3 regions of the Janthinobacterium sp. BJB301 genome follow, and region 3 is predicted to be linked to each of the others. Evidence: predicted binding sites of a transcription regulator. Region 3 holds the regulator's gene; each other region holds the start of a gene.

Region 1 (5,748 bases), on a different contig from region 3:
TGCTGGTGCAGGACAGCGGCATCGGCATCCCCGCGGAACGGCGCGACGCCATCTTTGAACCGTTCGTGCAAGCGGACGCCTCGACCACGCGGCGCTTTGGCGGCACGGGCCTGGGCACCACCATCAGCCGGCAGCTGGTGACCCTGATGCAGGGGCGCATCTGGGCCGATGCCGCCTTGCCGCACGGCAGCGTGTTCCACGTCATGCTGCCCTTGTTGCCGGCACGCCAGGCGGCGCTGCCCGCCAGCGAACGCCGCAGCGTGCGCCTGCCGCCCCTGCGCGTGCTGGCCGCCGACGACGTGCCGCAAAACCTGGAACTGCTGAGCTTACTATTGGGCAAGCGCGGCCATACGGTGGTGACGGCCGGCGATGGCGCGCAAGCCTTGCAGCTGGCGCAGCAGGACGACTTCGACATTCTGCTGCTGGACTTGCAGATGCCGCGCATGGATGGCCTGGCCGCCACGCAAGCCATCCGTGCCGCCGCCCTGCGCGATGGCCGCCCGCGCGTGCCCGTGATCGCCATGACGGCCAGCGTGCTCGATGCGCACCGCAAGGCGGCGCGGGCGGCCGGCATGGACGGTTTCGCCACCAAGCCCGTCGAGTGGCAGGCGCTGTCGCAGGAAATCGCCCGCGTGCTGGGCCTGGCGGCAGAAACGGGCGACGATGGCGACGAACCGGCGGCGCCCGCTGGCGGACGGGTGCTGCACCATGCGGGCGCCCTGCAGCGCTGGGCCGGCAACGACAGTGCCTACCACGCGGCGCTGGCCCGTTTCGCACGCGAGCATCCCCGCTTGCCGCCTGCCCTGCTGGCCGCCATCGAGGCGCGCGACCACGCGGCGCTCTTGCCGCAGAGTCACCAGCTGCGCGGCGTGGCAGCCAATCTCGGCCTGGAACAGCTGGCCGCCAGCCTGGCGGCGCTGGAGCAATGCTGCGCCAGCCCCGGCTCCGCCACGGCACGGCAGCTCGACGAGATGCTGGGCGCCCTGCTGACGCAATGGCCGGCGGCCGTGGCCGCCATCGCCCGGCTGGCGCCGACTGCATTGCCGGCGGCAACGGCGGCTGCCATCGACGCGCCCGCCGCCCGGCAAGCGGCCAGCTCCCTGCTGCACGCCTTGCGGCGCGGCGAACTCGATGACGCGGCGCAAGCACAGTTGCAGCACGCCATGGGCACGCAAGCGGACGCGCTGGCGCCGCTGCGGCATGCCATCGACGATTTCGATTTCACCCTCGCGCAGTCGCTCCTGCACGACTTGCTGCACACCTTCGCACCGGAGTCCCCATGAATGCACCCGCCAGGCCCGTGATTCTCGTCGTCGACGACGAGGCGGCCAATTTGCAATTGCTGCGCCAGATATTGCAGAACGACTACGCGCTGCTGTTCGCCAAGGATGGCGCGCGGGCACTGGAACTGGCGCAGCAGGAACGCCCGGCCCTGATCCTGCTCGACGTGATGATGCCGGGCATGAGCGGCCACGACGCCTGCCGCCAGCTGAAAGCCGCGCCACTGACGGCCGCCATTCCCGTCATTTTCGTCACGGCCCTGAATGACATGCGCGACGAACTCAGTGGTTTTGAAGCGGGCGCCGTCGATTACATCACCAAGCCGCTCAGTCCCGCCATCGTGCGCGCCCGCGTGCGCACGCACCTGTCGCTGGTGCGCATCGACGAACTGAAGGAAACGCGGCTGCAGATCGTCCAGCGCCTGGGCCTGGCGGCCGAATACAAGGACAATGAAACGGGCCTGCACGTGATCCGCATGAGCCATTACGCGCGCCTGCTGGGCGTGGCCGCCGGCATGGACGAGACCGCCGCTGACGACCTGCTGCACGCGGCGCCCATGCACGACGTGGGCAAGATCGGCATCCCCGACCGCATCCTGCAAAAGCCGGGCAAGCTCGACGCGGATGAATGGGCCATCATGCAGACGCACGCGCGCATCGGCGGCGACATCATCGGCGAACATGCGCAAGGCGGCATGCTGGCGCTGGCGCGCGAGATCGCCCTGTCGCACCATGAAAAATGGGATGGCAGCGGCTACCCGAACGGCTTGGAGGGCGAAGCGATTCCCCTGGCGGGGCGCATCGTCGCCGTGGCCGACGTCTTCGACGCGCTGACCTCGGTGCGCCCGTACAAGCGCGCGTGGTCGGTGCTGGACGCCGTGGGTTATCTGCAAGCGCAACAAGGCAGCCATTTCGATGCGCGGCTGGTCGCGCTGTTTGTGCAGGAACTGCCCGCCATCGACGCCATCCGGCTGCGCTGGGCAGAGAAAGAGGAACACCACGCGCCCGCTTGAAGAATGAACTCCCGCCACGGCCAGCGTTGTTGCGTCACACAGGGAAGTGCCGGACAGATGGCGCCGGCGCCGATGCAGACCACTGGAAAGGCAAGGAGTTCAATGTCATTATGGCTGGCGACGGGCCAGACATTTTGATGCACATCAAATGGATCAGCATTTCCTGGCTGTGGACTTGCGGATGGCCATGGCCCGTGTTTTTTTGACCCACATCAAGCCCAGCATAAGAAAACCGCCCGCCAGCAAGGCAATGCTGGACTTGCCCGTGTTGCCGTTCTAGCCTTGTTGCCATCCTGACTAGCGAATGACAACATGGCCTATAAATCCATCCTCGTCCACGCCGACCTGTCGCGCCATGCGCCGCAGCGCATCGCCATCGCGGCACGGCTGGCGCACGCGCACCAGGCGCACCTGATCGGCGCCGCCATGGCGGGCCTGTCGCGCTTTTACGTGGAAAACAACCGCGGCATGCGCGGCAGCGCCGTGGCGGCGCAGATCAACGCCCTGCATGGGCAGGCGGAACAGGCCCTCGACCAGTTTGAAACGCTGGCGCGCCAGGCCGGCACCGTCTCGCTGGAGCGGCGCCTGATCGAAGACGATGAGGATGGCGGCATGGCCGTCAGCGCCCGCTACAGCGACTTGACGGTGCTGAGCCAGCACGACGACAGCGAAGCGCTGCCCGGCGCCATGAGCGACCTGGTGCCCTACGTGATGCTGAACGCGGCCCGTCCCGTGCTGATCGTGCCGCGCAGCGGCAAGTTCACGCAGATCGACAACACCGTCGTGGTGGCCTGGGATGGCAGCATGGAAGCGACGCGCGCCATCGGCCACGCCCTGCCCCTCTTGCGCGCGGCGCGCCTGGTGGTGCTGGCCCTGCTGCACCCGCCGGCCGGCCATGCACAGCCGGCCCGCCATCCGGGCGCCGACATCGCCGCCTACCTGAGCCGCCATGGCGTGCCCGTCGAAGTGCGTCCTGCCATCGCCACGGGCGACATCGGCGCGGCGCTGCTGGCCATGGCCGCCGAAGTGCATGCGGACCTGCTGGTGATGGGCGGCTACGGCCACGCGCGCTTCCGCGAAATTTTACTCGGCGGCGTGACGGAAACGATCTTGCGCCAGATGACCTTGCCCGTGCTGATGGCGCACTGAAACCAAGCGCGCTCCATGTCGTTGCACAATGGATATACTTGCCTGTTTATCCATATCAAAGCAATGTACATGAACCAACAACTCGTCAATTGGGGCAATAGCCTGGCGCCATTCGGCGGCGAACTGCTGTGGACCGCCCTGCCGTGGATGCTGCTGTGCAGCGCGGCCGGCTTCGTGCTGGCGCTCGGCATCTGCTACCAGCTGGCCAGAAAATGCCTGCTGGTGCGCCGTCCCCGCGCCTGGCATGTGGCCGCCAAGCTCAGCTATGTGCTGATCCTGCTCGCGCTGCCGCTCCTCGGTGCCGGCTTTGGCGCCGTGCACAGCGTGCACCGCGTGGTCAACCAGGCCCTCGAGCGCGACTTGCAGCCCGTGGTCGAAGCACAGATGCCGGCGCTGCGCGTCTACCTGGAACAGCAGGTCAAGCTGATCGCCCCGGGCCAGCCCATCAGCGTGCGCAGCCTGCTGGAACCATTCGTGCAAGGCATGTATTACCAGCCCACATCCAGCAGCTACTGGGAACGCAGCAAGGCGCGCTGGATCAATGAATTCATTCTGCGCCGCGGCAGCGTGCTGCTGACGCAGGTGCTGCAGGAACAGCTGATCGCCAGGGTCGGCCTGCTCGGCGAAGCGCTCAAGGGCGCCAACTTCCGTGGCCAGGCGACGGGCGAACTGGCCGCGCTGGGCACCGATCTGGCCGTGCGCCTGACCACCGACGTGGCGCGCCATGCCGACTTCAGCAAACTCGACAAGTCAGTGCCGATGATTTTCATCGACGCCATCAAACGGCAAGCCGGCGCCTATTTCAATTCGCTCAAGATCACGCTAGGCCTGTTCGCGCTGGCGGCGCTGCTGCTGGTATGGGGCGAGATCATGCTGTACCGCCATTACTACCTGCGCCGCCATCCGCCCGCCGCAGCCCTGCCCGTGCCGCCCATGTAAAAAAAGCCGCGCCTCCTTGCGGATGGCGCGGCTTTCAGGCGGCAGCTAAAAGCTTAGGCTTTGCGTTGCGCTACCGCGTCAACGACGCACAGCGCCGTCATGTTGACGATACGGCGCACGGTGGCCGATGGCGTCAGGATGTGCACGGGCTTGGCGCAGCCGAGCAGGATCGGCCCCACGGCGATGCCGTTGCCGGCCGCCGTCTTCACCAGGTTGTAGGCGATGTTGGCCGATTCGATGTTCGGCATGACGAGCAGGTTGGCGTCGTTCTTCAGTGCCGAATTAGGCATGATTTTTTGACGCAGCTTGCTGTCCAGGGCCGTATCGCCGTGCATTTCGCCGTCGATTTCCAGGTCCGGCGCGCGTTCCTTGATGATGGCCAGGGCGGCGCGCATCTTTTGCGCCGAAGCGCTGTCGCTGGAACCGAAATTCGAGTGCGACAGCAGGGCCGCGCGTGGCGACAGGCCGAAACGGGTCATCTCTTCGGCGGCCATGATGGTGATCTCGGCCAATTGCTCGGCGTCCGGGTTTTCATTGACGTGCGTGTCGACCATCACCAGCTGGCGTTCCGGCATGATCAGGACGTTCATGGCGGCATACACGTTGCTGCCGGCGCGCTTGCCCAGCACCTGGTCGATGTATTTCAGGTGCAGCTGGGTGGTGCCGAAGGTGCCGCAGATCATGCCGTCGGCGTCGCCCTTGTGGATCATCATCGAACCGATCAGGGTGTGGCGGCGGCGCATTTCCAGCTTCGCGTATTCCTCGGTGACGCCCTTGCGGCTCGTCATCGCGTAATACGTGTTCCAGTAATCGCGATAGCGCTCGTCGAAGTCCGGGTTGATGACGTCGAAGTCGACGCCCTGCTTCAGGCGCAGGCCGAACTTCTGGATGCGCGCTTCGAGCACGGGCGGACGGCCGACCAGGATAGGACGCGCCAGTTTTTCATCGACCACCACTTGCACGGCGCGCAGCACGCGCTCTTCTTCGCCTTCGGCGTAGACGATGCGTTTGAGTTCGGCCGGCGTGGATTTGGCCATCAGGAACAGCGGCTTCATGAAGGTACCGCTGCGGTAGACGAATTGCTGCAGGCTGTCCGCGTACGCTTGCAAGTCCTTGATCGGACGCGTGGCGACGCCGGAATCCTCGGCCGCCTTGGCCACCGCTGGCGCGATCTTGATCAGCAAACGCGGATCGAACGGCATCGGGATCAGGTATTCAGGACCGAACGACAGGTTGCTGATGCCATAGGTGGTCGCGACGATGTCCGACTGCTCGGCATGCGCCAGGTCGGCGATCGCGTGCACGACGGCGATTTCCATTTCGCGCGTGATCGTCGTCGCGCCGCAATCGAGGGCGCCGCGGAAGAT
Region 2 (5,748 bases), on a different contig from region 3:
CCCGTTTCCGGCGCCAGGAACTGGTTGTTGCGGTCCTTGCTCGATTGCGGGTTGAACAGCTGCGTGAAGCTGGCGTAGGCCGAAAATTGCTTGTTGATGTCGAACACGGCGCCCACATACGGCGTGACTTCATTGCGCGTTTCCACGAAGTCGCTGTTGTCCGTGTGCACGCCTCGCGTATCGTAGTTGCGCGTATCCGTGCGGTACGTGCTGCTGCGCGCGCCGATGATCAGGTGCAGCGGGTCGGCCAGGCTCAAACGCGTGGCCACATAGCCGCCCGCCAGGCGCGTCACGGTTTCCGTGTGCGAACCGTCCGGGTGGAACACGGGACGGGGGATGTTGCCCGTCCAGCTGCGGTAATCGGGGATGAAGTCCGGGTAATTGATTTCCGCTTCGCCGCCCAGCGAGCGCGAGCGCTGGTTGCCGCCGTTCCAGCCGACGATGGCCGTGTGCTTGCGTCCCAGCAAGGTGAAGGGACCGCTGGCGTACACGTCGAAATTGTCGCTGTTCTTCTTGCCTGCGCCCCAGGCGCCCGTCCACAGGCGCATGCCTTCACCGGTAGCCGGGTCGGGATGGCCCGCGCCCGCATAGGCGACGGTGGTGCGGTTCGTGCTTTCCGTGCGCGCATAGCCCAGGTGCATATTCCAGTTACCGGGCAGGCGCTGGTCCAGCGATGTGAATAGCGTGTGCTGCTTGTTGGCCCAGGTGCTCCATGGCGTCGTGAAACTGGTGTTGCGCGGCAAATTGGCCAGGCTGCCATCTGCGTTCCAGTACGGCACGGCGCCCCAGGTGGCGCCCGTGGGCTTGTTGTCCTGGAAATCGACGCCGGCCGTCAGCAGGGTGCCGGGGCGCACGTCCGCCTCGACGATGACCATGCCGACCGTCTTGCGTTCGTGATACATGTCCAGGTAGGAATCGCGTTTTTGCCAGGCCAGGGCTGTGCGCGCACGCACGCTGCCCTCCGCGTTCAGCGGCGTGGAGAGGTCGGCCTCGACGCGCTGGTCATCCCAGCGGCCCATGATCAGGCCGGCGCTGGCCTGGAATTCCTTCGTCGGCCGCTTGCGTATCATGTTGATGGTGGCCGACGGGTCGCCCGTGCCGCCCATCAGGCCGGTGGCGCCGCGCACGACCTCGATGCGGTCGTACAGGATCGTGTCTTGCAATGGCGCATTGCCGCCGCGCGCCATGCCGTCGATCTGGATATTGTCGATGCCGAAGCCGCGCGCATAAAAGGTCGTGCGCTCCGTATCGTTCTGTCCCACCTGGATGCCCGTCGTCTGTGCCAGCGCCTGGTCCAGGCGCACGGCGCCCAAGTCATCGAGCAGCTGGCGCGTGATGACGCTGACCGATTGCGGCGTTTCGCGCAAGGACAGGTCCATGCGCGTGGCGCTGCGCGCTTCGCCCGCCGTGTATGACTGCGTGCCTTCCGTGGTAGCCGTCGACTGGCCCAGCACGGTGACGGCTGGCATGGTGACGTCGGCCGCAGCGGCGTCGGCAGCCTGTGCCGGCAGGACCACGCCGGCGGCAAGGCTCAGCAGGGCGATGTGCAACAGGCTTGGGAGGGGGCGCAAGGCGGGCTGGTGCGAAGAAGAAAATACGGTAGTCGATTGCATCATTTTCCTGGAATATTGTAGTCGTGTGTTTTCCTATCTCGTCTGGCGAGGTGCGCAGTAGCTGGGGGGATGGCGTGATGCTGGCCCGTGGTCTGGCTTGGATAGCAGTTCCACCGCAAGGCCCGGCGCGGTCGGGCAGTGGAAAAGAAGGGCGCGCGATTCCCGCCACTTTCGTGAATAAGAATCATTATCAATATAGGCGATATTTGCCAAATAATCAAGCGTGCGCACCAAAAGAGTGCAGACAGGAGTGCAGGCAGACCCGGGGCGGCGCATCGGCGGGCCTTCTGCGATAATGCAGGCGCTGATAAAATATTTTCCTCATTGAAAGAAATGCATGCGTACATGGATCGCTTGTGCCGGATGGTTGTGTGTCGTGTCGCTGGGCCAGGCCCAGGAACACGCGCCGCCGGCTGTTCCCGCGCCGCTGCAGAGCGCCAGCGTGCCCGCCGCCGTATCGCCAACCCTTGCGCCTGCCACGCCTGTCATACCCGCCGCGGCACCGGCACCGGCACCGGCGCCAGCGGCGAGCGCAGACGAAGCCTTGCCACCGCAAATGGTGACGATCACGGCCAGCAGCGACGCCAAGGCGCCGCGCATCCGTTTCACGGCTTACCGCGAAAGTTATCTGACGGCCAGGAAAGTGTGGCAAGTGTCGAGCGGCAGCGTGGTCATGGCCCTGCGCCTGATTCCGGCCAAGCTGAGCGCCACCATCGACGACGTGCGCGTGGCCTTGCAAGGCAATGGTGCGCCTGTGCCGATCAAGGTCTCCAGCGGCGGGGTGTTTGTCGTGCCGCTCAACGATGACATCGCCGCGCAGGACGGCACTTTCCTGGTGAACAAGGGCCGGGGGGAGCTGACGGCGAATATCGTCCTCCAGCCGTCTGTGGCGCGCGATGCCTGGAACGTCACGCGCGTGGGACAGGTCTTGCAGGACGCCAGGCGCGCGGTGCGAGCCATCACGCCATGGTACAAGCGGCCGTTCGCCAGCGACGTGCAATCGCTGGCGTTTTGCGCGGCCGAGCGGGGCAGCGCCTTGCAGTTGATGGATGGCGAGCAACTGATCGCCACCTTGCCCATGAACGAGTCGGCCGTGAATGACATCAACCAACCCGTGTTTTGCAAGATTTTCGACGGCGAAGACAAATACCCGGGACACTACCGCGTCGTCATGCCCGAGCAAGCCACGGTGCTGCTGCTGTAGAGGTCAGTTTGGCTGGCGCTGCACCATTTCCAGCGCCGCCGCCAGGGCCAGGTCCATCGTGGCCTGATGGAAGATCAGCCATTGCGGCAAGGGCGACAGCGCATGGCGGCCCTGTTCCAGGTCGCCCTCATCGACGGCGGCCCAGGCATGGTGCAAGCCGCTGAGCACGCGCGCATGCTGTTCGCGGTGGTTGGCCAGCGAAGGAAAGGCGATCTGCTCCATCAAATCCTCTTCCTCGCGGAAGTCGCGTTCGACGGCCGCGATCAGTTCGCGAAACGCCACGCTGAAATGCTGGTCGCCCAACTGCTGCAGCCGCGCCAGCTCCTGAAACAGCGCCTCATGCGCCTCGTCGATGACGGGAACCCCCAGCGCCATCTCATCCTTCCAATGCGATTTACCCATGCCGATACTCCAGGTTAAGTCCGTCACGGTGCGAAGCGGACTGTTCCAGTTTGGGCGCAGCAAAGGTGGAAATCCATGATCTGGATCAAAAGTACGGCGAAGAGGGGGAGCAAATCAAGGCAAAAATAAATGGGAGGAGAGAACAAATCCCCACCCGCAATCAAGCGGTTTTCATCGATGCGACGTGTTACCGAGCGCCGCTGAAAAACGCCGCTGGCAAGGCGCCGCGCCGAAGGCAGTACGAATGTACGACGAGGCCCGGCAACGCAGTCAGCGACGTTTTCTCAGCCGCGCGTCTTATTGTTTAGGCCAGTGGGCCCACATGCCTTGCGCATCGACATTCGGCACCTGCAATTGCTGCCCGGCGGACGTTTGCATCGTATCCCTCAGCACGAGGGGCACGAGCATCAAGGCCGACAGGGCAAGGCAGGCCAGCACTTTGAGCGTCAACATGGTCGTCTCCTGATGAGCCGGTGGCGGCGCGGGGGTGCGGCGCCTGCCGGTCACTTCAATCGCGTACGCATATCTTTATTCCATGCTTGCAGTTTAGCCCACCTGGTCGTAACTTCAACTTATTGCTGTGATGCACTGCACCAGTTCGCCTGCTGCCGGGGGCTACTTCGCCTTGCGCCCGCGCCGTGGCTTGCCTGCCGGGGGCAGGAAGGAATCGAACCACACTTGCGTCAATTGCCGCGTATTTTTCGCCGCTTCGCGCTTGACGGCGGCCGTGGCATGGCCGCGCGCCGTGTTGGCGATGCGGTTGGCGGCGCTCAGGTACATGCTCATCCAGGGGTTTTTCATGGCTAGCCTCGCAGACTGTGGGTGGGGCGGCGCGGATATGTCTCCATGCCGCCATGCCGCTACTGTAGTCCGATGGCAGGCGCTGACTGTGCGCCTGCCCACATAGCCGGGCGGCGCCGGGGGCGGGTTGATGTAGATCAATACACGTCGCGACGGTAGCGTCCGGCCGCCAGCAAGGCATCGAGTCCCTCCTGGCCCAGTACTTCTTGCAGTACAGCATCGATTCCTGTCGCCATGCCTTGCAGGCTGCCGCACACGTAGACGATGGCCCCTTGCGCCAGCCAGTCGCGCAGTTCGCCGGCGCTGGCGCGCAGGCTGTCCTGCACGTATTGCCGTGTTTCACCATCGCGCGAAAAGACGCGGTCCAGGCGTGCCAGGTGGCCAGCGTCCAGCCAGCCTTGCAACTCTGCGCCGCAGATACTGTCAAAAGCTTGCTGGCGCTCGCCGAACAGCAGCCAGTTGCGGGCCAGTCCCGCCCGCTGGCGCGCGCGCAAATGCGCACGCAAGCCGGCCAGGCCGGAACCGTTGCCGATGTAAATGCAGGGCACGTCGACCAGGGCGGGCGCGAAGGCGGGATTGGCTTGCAGGCGCAGGCGGATGGGGGTGTCCAGCGGGGCGAAGCGCGTGAGCCAGCCGGAACAGACGCCATAGCCCTGGTTGTCATCGCCCGCATGGCGCTCCTGACGCACGAGCAATTGCAGTTCGCCATCGGATGGCAGCGAAGCGAGCGAATAGCTGCGCGGCGCGTGATGGGCACTGCCTGCCTCGCCATCGCTGCCGTCCGCATTGCATGGGATGATTTCCGCCAGCGCGCCCGCGTCCCAGGTGGCATCGGCCGGACCCGTCAAGGTGATTTCATGCAGTTCGCCGCCCAGGCTGCCCGGGTTGAGCAGCACGCGGCGCGCCAGGCGCCACTCGGCATATGACGCTTCTTCCTGCACACCGATGGCGTCGATGGCGCTGCCGCTGCAGCGGGCCAGCGCTGTGGACCAGTCGGCCAGGGCGGCGGGGTCGTGCTTGTCCACTTCGATCAGGGGGAACAGGGGCGCGGCGCCCAGCGCCTGCAATTGTTGCGCCAGCGTATGGCCAAAGCCGCAGAAGGCGCTGTAATGGCGGTCGCCCAGGGCCAGCATGCCGAAATCGAGGCCCGTCAGCGGCGTGCCGGAGGTAGCTTGCAGCAGGCGCGCGAAGCGGCGCGTGCCATCCGGCGCCTCGCCTTCGCCAAAGGTGCTGGCGACGATCAGGGCCCGTTCATACTGGCGCAATTGCACGGGATCAAACTGGTCCAGCGATTGCACGTCGACGGCCACGCCCGCCTGCTGCAGGGCGCGCGCGCTTTCCAGGGCCAGGCGCTCGGCCTGTCCCGACTGGCTGGCATAGGCCACCAGGGTGGGCAAGCCCGTGTTCGCCTGTCCCGGCGCACCGGCGCCCAGCATGGCGCGCTGTGCCTGCACGGCCCGTTTTGCCTTGCGGCGGCCCAGGTACAACATCCAGCCCGTGATGGCGAACAGGGGCAGGCCCAGGCTGGCCAGGGTGACGATGATACGGCCCGGCAAGCCCAAATACGTGCCCATGTGCAGCGGATAAATGATGTTGACGAGGCGCGAACCCAGCGCCTGCTGGCTGTACGGTTCGTTTTCCGTGACGCTGCCGTCGGCCGGGGCAATCGACAGGCGGCTGCGCGCCCGTTCGTGCGGCGCATCGCTGGCCAGCCACGTGAATTGCACG
Region 3 (5,748 bases):
CACCACGATGGGCTGGCGCTGGCCGCTGGCCGCCTGGCGGATGGCCTTGGCCGTGGCCAGTCCGTCCATCACGGGCATGTGCCAGTCGGCCAGCACCACATCATACGGCTGCTGCTGCGCAAGGCGTTCGCGGTACAGTTCGATGGCGGCAAAGCCGGAGTCCACTTCGTCGGCCAGCCAGCCCCACGCCTCGATCAGCTTGACGATCAGTTCGCGCGTGGTGCGGTTGTCGTCGGCCACCAGCAGGCGCAGCTGGCCCAGGGCCGGCGTGCGCCGCGTTTCGGCCGGCTGCGCCAGCATCTCGAAGGGCACGCTGAACCAGAAGCGGCTGCCCTTGCCTTCGCTGCTGGCGACGGCGATGTCGCCGCCCATCATGTGGATCAGCTGCTTGCTGATGGCCAGGCCCAGGCCCGTGCCGCCGAAACGCCGCGTGATGCTCTGGTCGCCCTGTGAAAACGCGGCAAACAGCTGCTGTTGCTGCAGTTCCGTCATGCCGATGCCCGTGTCGCGCACTTCGAAGCGCAGCCAGGCGCGCCCGTTTTCGCTCTCGGCCAGACTGACGGCCACCACCACCTCGCCGCTCTCGGTAAACTTGATGGCGTTGCCGGCCAGGTTGACGAGAATTTGCTGCAGGCGCTGGGCGTCGCCCACGAGGCGCCGCGGCACGTCGGGCTCGACGGCGATGGCCAGTTCCAGCTCCTTTTCGCCCGCATTCATCGTCATCGTCGTGGCCAGGGTATTCATGACTTCGTCGAGGTCGAATTCGACGGGCGACAATTCCATGCGGCGCGCCTCTATCTTCGAATAGTCGAGCACATCGTTGAGGATGCCCAGCAGCGACTGGCCCGCCACTCTGACCATGGTCAGGTACTTGCGCTGTTCCGTGTCGAGCCTGGTATTGCCCAGCAAATACACCATGCCCAGCACGGCATTGAGGGGCGTGCGGATTTCATGGCTCATGTTGGCCACGAAATCGCTCTTGGCACGGTTGGCCGCCTCGGCCCGGTCGCGTTCCTGCTCCAGCTCCGCCGCGCGCGCTTCGAGTTCCTGCTGAAGGCGGTCGCGTTCGCTCATCAGGCCGTTGAACGCTTCCGTCAGTTCGCCGATCTCGTCGCGCTGCTGTACCGGCACGGGGGTGAAACGGCTGCCGCTGGTGCGCAGGGCCAGCAGGGTGTCGCGCAGGCGCACCAGCGGCGACAGCAGGCGTACGGTGACCAAGCCCAGAACAAAGGCGGCCAGCAGCGAAGCGAGGATGCTCCACAGCACCAGCCGGTACAGTACGCCATCGAACGGTTCGAAGGCATCCTCGACGGGCAGCGAGGCGGCCAGCAGCCAGTTCACGGATTTCAGGCGCTTGAAGCTGTTGACGGCCGTGATGCCGCGGCTGTTGGTGCTGACCATGCTGCCTTCGCCATCCTCCTTCAGCAGCTGGGTGGTCGTCAGGTTGGCGTTCGGCTTGCGCGGCTGCAGCAAACGGCTGGTATCGGGGTGCAGCACGTAGCGCGGCACGGCGCCGCGCGTGAGGATGAAGTAATAGCCGCTCTTGCCGATCTTTTCCGAGCGCAGGCGGCCCAGCAGATTGTCCTTGTACAGGCGCAGCACGCCGATCACCACGCCGGCCACCTGGCCATCGGCGGCCAGCACGGGCGCCACCATCTGCACGATGGGCATGCCGCTCGACTTGCCCAGCATCGGCTCGGTAATCATGGGCTGGCGCGTGCGCAGGACGGTCTGGAAATACTCGCGCTCGGCGACGTTGATGCCGGCGCGCCCCGTCACTTCCGGCATGTCGGCCACGATGGCGCCATGCGCGTCGAGCACCAGCACGTCGTCGAACAGCACCAGCATCGAGCGGCGCGCATAGTATTCGCGCAGTTTGGCGGGCTGGGCGATCAGTTCCGGCGGCTGCTGCCTGGCCGTCAGGGTGACAATCTGCAGCAGCATGCCCAGCTTGTCGTCGAGCTCGGCAGCGGTGCGGCTGATCAGCGATGACTGCTGGCTCAGCAGTACTCGGGTGAAGTCGTCGCGCATGTGCTGCACCTGGATCATGGTGACCAGCGCGATCATGGCGATCGAGGTCAGGCTGGTGGCCAGCGCGACTTTTGCTTTAATGCCGAGAGGCTTCATGATTTCCTTTTCAGTGCCGGGCGGCACAGGCGGCAGATAATGCTGTCAGGAATTTTCCTATCAATACCCCAGCTTGGCAAGCGCCGCCGCGCAAATTGCCCGCCCCGTATGGGCTTTTGACGATGTTGCCATATAATTAAAGGCTGGACGTCGTTTATTCGCCGAATTTACGGTGAAATTGGCATACGGCAACCCTGTATGCAGCTGTATGCAGTAAACTTGTTGTTGCATTTTCTAAAAGGTACCGACATGACTGAAGCGCTACTCACTCCCACCTTGCCCACCGTGAACGTGGAGGCGTTGCGTGCACGATGCTCGACCTGCAGCATGCATCAATTGTGCCTGCCGATGGGCCTCGATGTGGGCGACATGGATAGGCTGGACCAGATCATCGGCCGCCGCCGCAAGATCGTGCGTGGGGCCTCGCTGTTCCGCATCGGCGACTCGTTCCAGAATCTGTACGCGATCCGCCTCGGGCACTTCAAGACCTACCAGATCAATCCGGGTGGCGAAGAGCAGGTGACGGGTTTCCAGATGGCCGGTGAACTGCTGGGCATGGATGCCATCAGCGCCGACCGCCACCACTGTAATGCGGTGGCGCTGGAAGACAGTGAAGTGTGTGAAATTCCGTTTTCCAGCCTGGAACAATTGCTGGGCAATATGCCGACCCTGCTGCGTCATTTCCACCGCATGATGAGCCAGGAAATCACGCGCGAGCAAAGCGTCATGCTATTGCTGGGCAATATGCAGGCGACTCAGCGTTTTGCCGCCTTCATCGTCAACCTGGCGTCGCGCTATGAAGCACGCGGCTATTCGGGCAGCAATTTCCAGTTGCGCATGTCGCGTGAGGAAATCGGTAACTATCTGGGCCTGACCATCGAAAGCGTCAGCCGCTTATTGTCGAAATTCAAGAAGGAAGGCTGGCTGCGCGTCTCGAACCGCGAGATCGAAATCCTGCAGCCGGCCAAGTTGAAAGCCATTACGGCCGGCACGGACGTCTGCAAATAAGACTTACAGTTCCTCGTCCGCATGTAGCGCGATGCTGCGTTGCAGGGGCCAGGTCCAGATGCCGGACAGGCGCCACTCGCGTTTGTCGTTTTCCACCAGCACTTGCCAGCGGCTGCGTTCGAGCATCGGCAGTGCTACGGAAAAATTGCCGGCCGCATCGGGCTGCACCAGCAGCTTGATATCCTTTTCCGGCAGGGTCGCATGCGCCAGGTGCAGCAGCAAAGGCGCCTGATAGGCCTTGCCGAAGCTGTGCACGGAACCACTGAGGCGCGCTGCAGCCACGTCATATGACAGGCGCGTATCCATGGCCAGGTCGCTGGCGATCGTGTCGCGCTTCAAATCCTGGTTGATCGCCTTGCCCTGCTTGTAATAATCGCCCACCACCAGCGCATCGGGCTGCGTAAACGCGATATAGCCCATGAAGCTGCCGACGACCACGGACAGGCCGGGACCGATCATCAGCAGCCATGGCCAGCGATGCTTGTACCACGGTGCAACGGGTGCTTGCAGTTTCAGACTGTCGGACATGATATTTCTCCTGTTTAATCAGCCAGTCCCCGCATGGGGACCGGCCTTCCTGCAACTTCGTGGCGGCGGCGAGGGCACCCGGTCCCCGTCCGCCTTTCCTTGTTAACGTGGCACGATGAATACCGCGCTTTCACGCACATGCAGCGATGGATCGTCCAGCGATTGCAATTCGATCGCAATCTTGTTTGAGCCCTTCTCGCCGACGCCGTGCGGCACGCGCAGGCGGATCGGCCAGCCCAGCGTTTCCGTCGGCTGCAAGGTCACTTCTTCGCGCGTCAGCAAGGTCAGGCCCGGCAAGCCGGAAGCGCTGATTTTAAAATGCTGGCTTTGCTCGGACGTATTCATGATCTGCAGGCGGTAGACGTTTTCGATCATGCCGTCCTCCACTTCGCGTCCCATCGAACCGCGGTCGCGGATCACGTCCATTTTCAGGGGCGTGCGCAGGGCCAGCGAGGTACACACGGCGATGATGATCAGGGCCAGGATGGAAGTGTAGATCAAGACGCGCGGGCGCATGGCGCGCTGGCGTATCTGCTTCGAATTGAAGTTGTTTTCCATCGCATGGTCGGTGCTGTAGCGTATCAGGCCACGCGGCCGCTCGACCTTGTCCATCACGCTGTTGCAGGCATCGACGCAGGCGGCGCAGCCGATGCATTCATACTGCAGGCCGTTGCGGATATCGATGCCGGTCGGACACACCTGCACGCACAGGGTACAGTCGATGCAATCGCCCAGCTTGTCGTTGTTGCCGGCCTTCTTGCTCATGGCGCCACGCGGTTCGCCGCGCTTGGCATCGTAGGTGATGATCAGCGTGTCCTGGTCGAACATGGCGCTCTGGAAGCGCGCGTAGGGGCACATGTATTTGCACACCTGCTCGCGCAGCCAGCCCGCGTTGCCGTAGGTTGCCAGGCTGTAGAACAAGACCCAGAACCATTCCCAGGGACCGAAATTGAGGGTGGTGACCGACTGCGCCAGTTCCTTGATCGGCGTGAAGTAGCCGACAAAGGTAAAGCCCGTCCACAGGGCGATGGCGCCCCATACCAGGTGCTTGGCCGTCTTCTTGAAGGCCTTGCGCACGGAAGGGCCCTGCTTGTCGAGGGCCATGCGCGCGCTGCGCGTGCCCTCGATGCGGCGTTCGACCCACAGGAAAATTTCCGTGTATACCGTTTGCGGGCAGGAGAACCCGCACCACACCCGCCCGGCAATGGCCGTGACGAGGAACAACAAATACGCACAGATGATCAGCAGGGCCGCCAGATAGATGAAATCCTGGGGCCACAGCACGACGCCGAAAATGTAGAACTTGCGCGTGGTCAAATCGAACAGCAGGGCTTGCCTGCCATTCCAGGTCAACCACGGCAAGCCGTAGAACGCCAGCTGGGTAAGCCATACGCATACCCATCGCCAGGTAGCGTAGCGTCCTTTGGCCTCGCGAGGGTAGATTTGCTCGCGGGCCGCATACATCTTGATGACTTGAGGTTCCATTTTTACTTTGCGGGTGCCTGCGGATTCGACAGGCTCCAGACATACGCCGACAGCACGTGTACCTTGGATTCGCCGAGGAAATCGCTGAAGGCCGGCATGGTGTTGCTGCGTCCCTTGCGTACGGTTTCCATGATGGTATCGGCGCTGCCGCCGTACAGCCAGGTCTTGTCCGTCAGGTTCGGCGCGCCCAGCATCTGGTTACCCTTGGCATCGGCGCCATGACAGGCCATGCAGGCGCCGAACTTGGCCTTGCCCAGCACGGACTTGACGGGATCCGAGGTCGAGCCGGACAGGCTCAGCACATAATGGGCCACGTTCTCGACATCCTTTTCGGAGCCCAGGGCGGCGCCCATCGGTGGCATCTGCCCATTGCGGCCGTGCAGGATGGTGGTCTTGATGATGTCGGGTTCGCCGCCATACAGCCAGTCCTTGTCGGTCAGGTTGGGGAAGCCCTTGTTGCCGCGTGCATCCGAACCGTGGCATTGCGCGCAGTAGGTCAGGAACAGGCGCTGGCCGATGGCTTGCGCCTGCGGATCGGCGGCCACCGTCTTCAAGTCCTGGCTCAGGTACTTGTTGAACAGGGGACCGTAGTCGGCTTCC

What was found. The regulator FNR, encoded in region 3, switches genes on or off when oxygen is low (the NO sensors DNR and NnrR bind a similar motif). The targets are predictions, from matches to a motif close to TTGATNNNNATCAA.
Region 1: a site for FNR is predicted at 2,428-2,441, ahead of CSQ91_RS17965 (universal stress protein). Genes of this name have one in related genera too.
Region 2: a site for FNR is predicted at 3,295-3,308, ahead of CSQ91_RS03330 (bacteriohemerythrin). Genes of this name have one in related genera too.

Annotation. Positions count from the first base shown of each region.
Region 1 is NZ_PDZJ01000002.1:1,037,957-1,043,704, forward strand. It holds gene CSQ91_RS17955 (MHYT domain-containing protein) at 1-1,283, shown strand, start outside; gene CSQ91_RS17960 (response regulator) at 1,280-2,293, shown strand; gene CSQ91_RS17965 (universal stress protein) at 2,606-3,442, shown strand; gene CSQ91_RS17970 (hypothetical protein) at 3,512-4,381, shown strand; gene CSQ91_RS17975 (NADP-dependent malic enzyme) at 4,435-5,748, opposite strand, start outside.
Region 2 is NZ_PDZJ01000001.1:729,673-735,420, forward strand. It holds gene CSQ91_RS03320 (TonB-dependent siderophore receptor) at 1-1,613, opposite strand, end outside; gene CSQ91_RS28840 (hypothetical protein) at 1,951-2,817, shown strand; gene CSQ91_RS03330 (bacteriohemerythrin) at 2,821-3,219, opposite strand; gene CSQ91_RS28845 (hypothetical protein) at 3,517-3,672, opposite strand; gene CSQ91_RS03335 (hypothetical protein) at 3,835-4,020, opposite strand; gene CSQ91_RS03340 (PepSY domain-containing protein) at 4,158-5,748, opposite strand, start outside.
Region 3 is NZ_PDZJ01000004.1:60,305-66,052, reverse strand. It holds gene CSQ91_RS22330 (response regulator) at 1-2,127, opposite strand, end outside; gene fnr (fumarate/nitrate reduction transcriptional regulator Fnr) at 2,377-3,135, shown strand; gene CSQ91_RS22320 (FixH family protein) at 3,139-3,663, opposite strand; gene ccoG (cytochrome c oxidase accessory protein CcoG) at 3,766-5,148, opposite strand; gene ccoP (cytochrome-c oxidase, cbb3-type subunit III) at 5,151-5,748, opposite strand, start outside.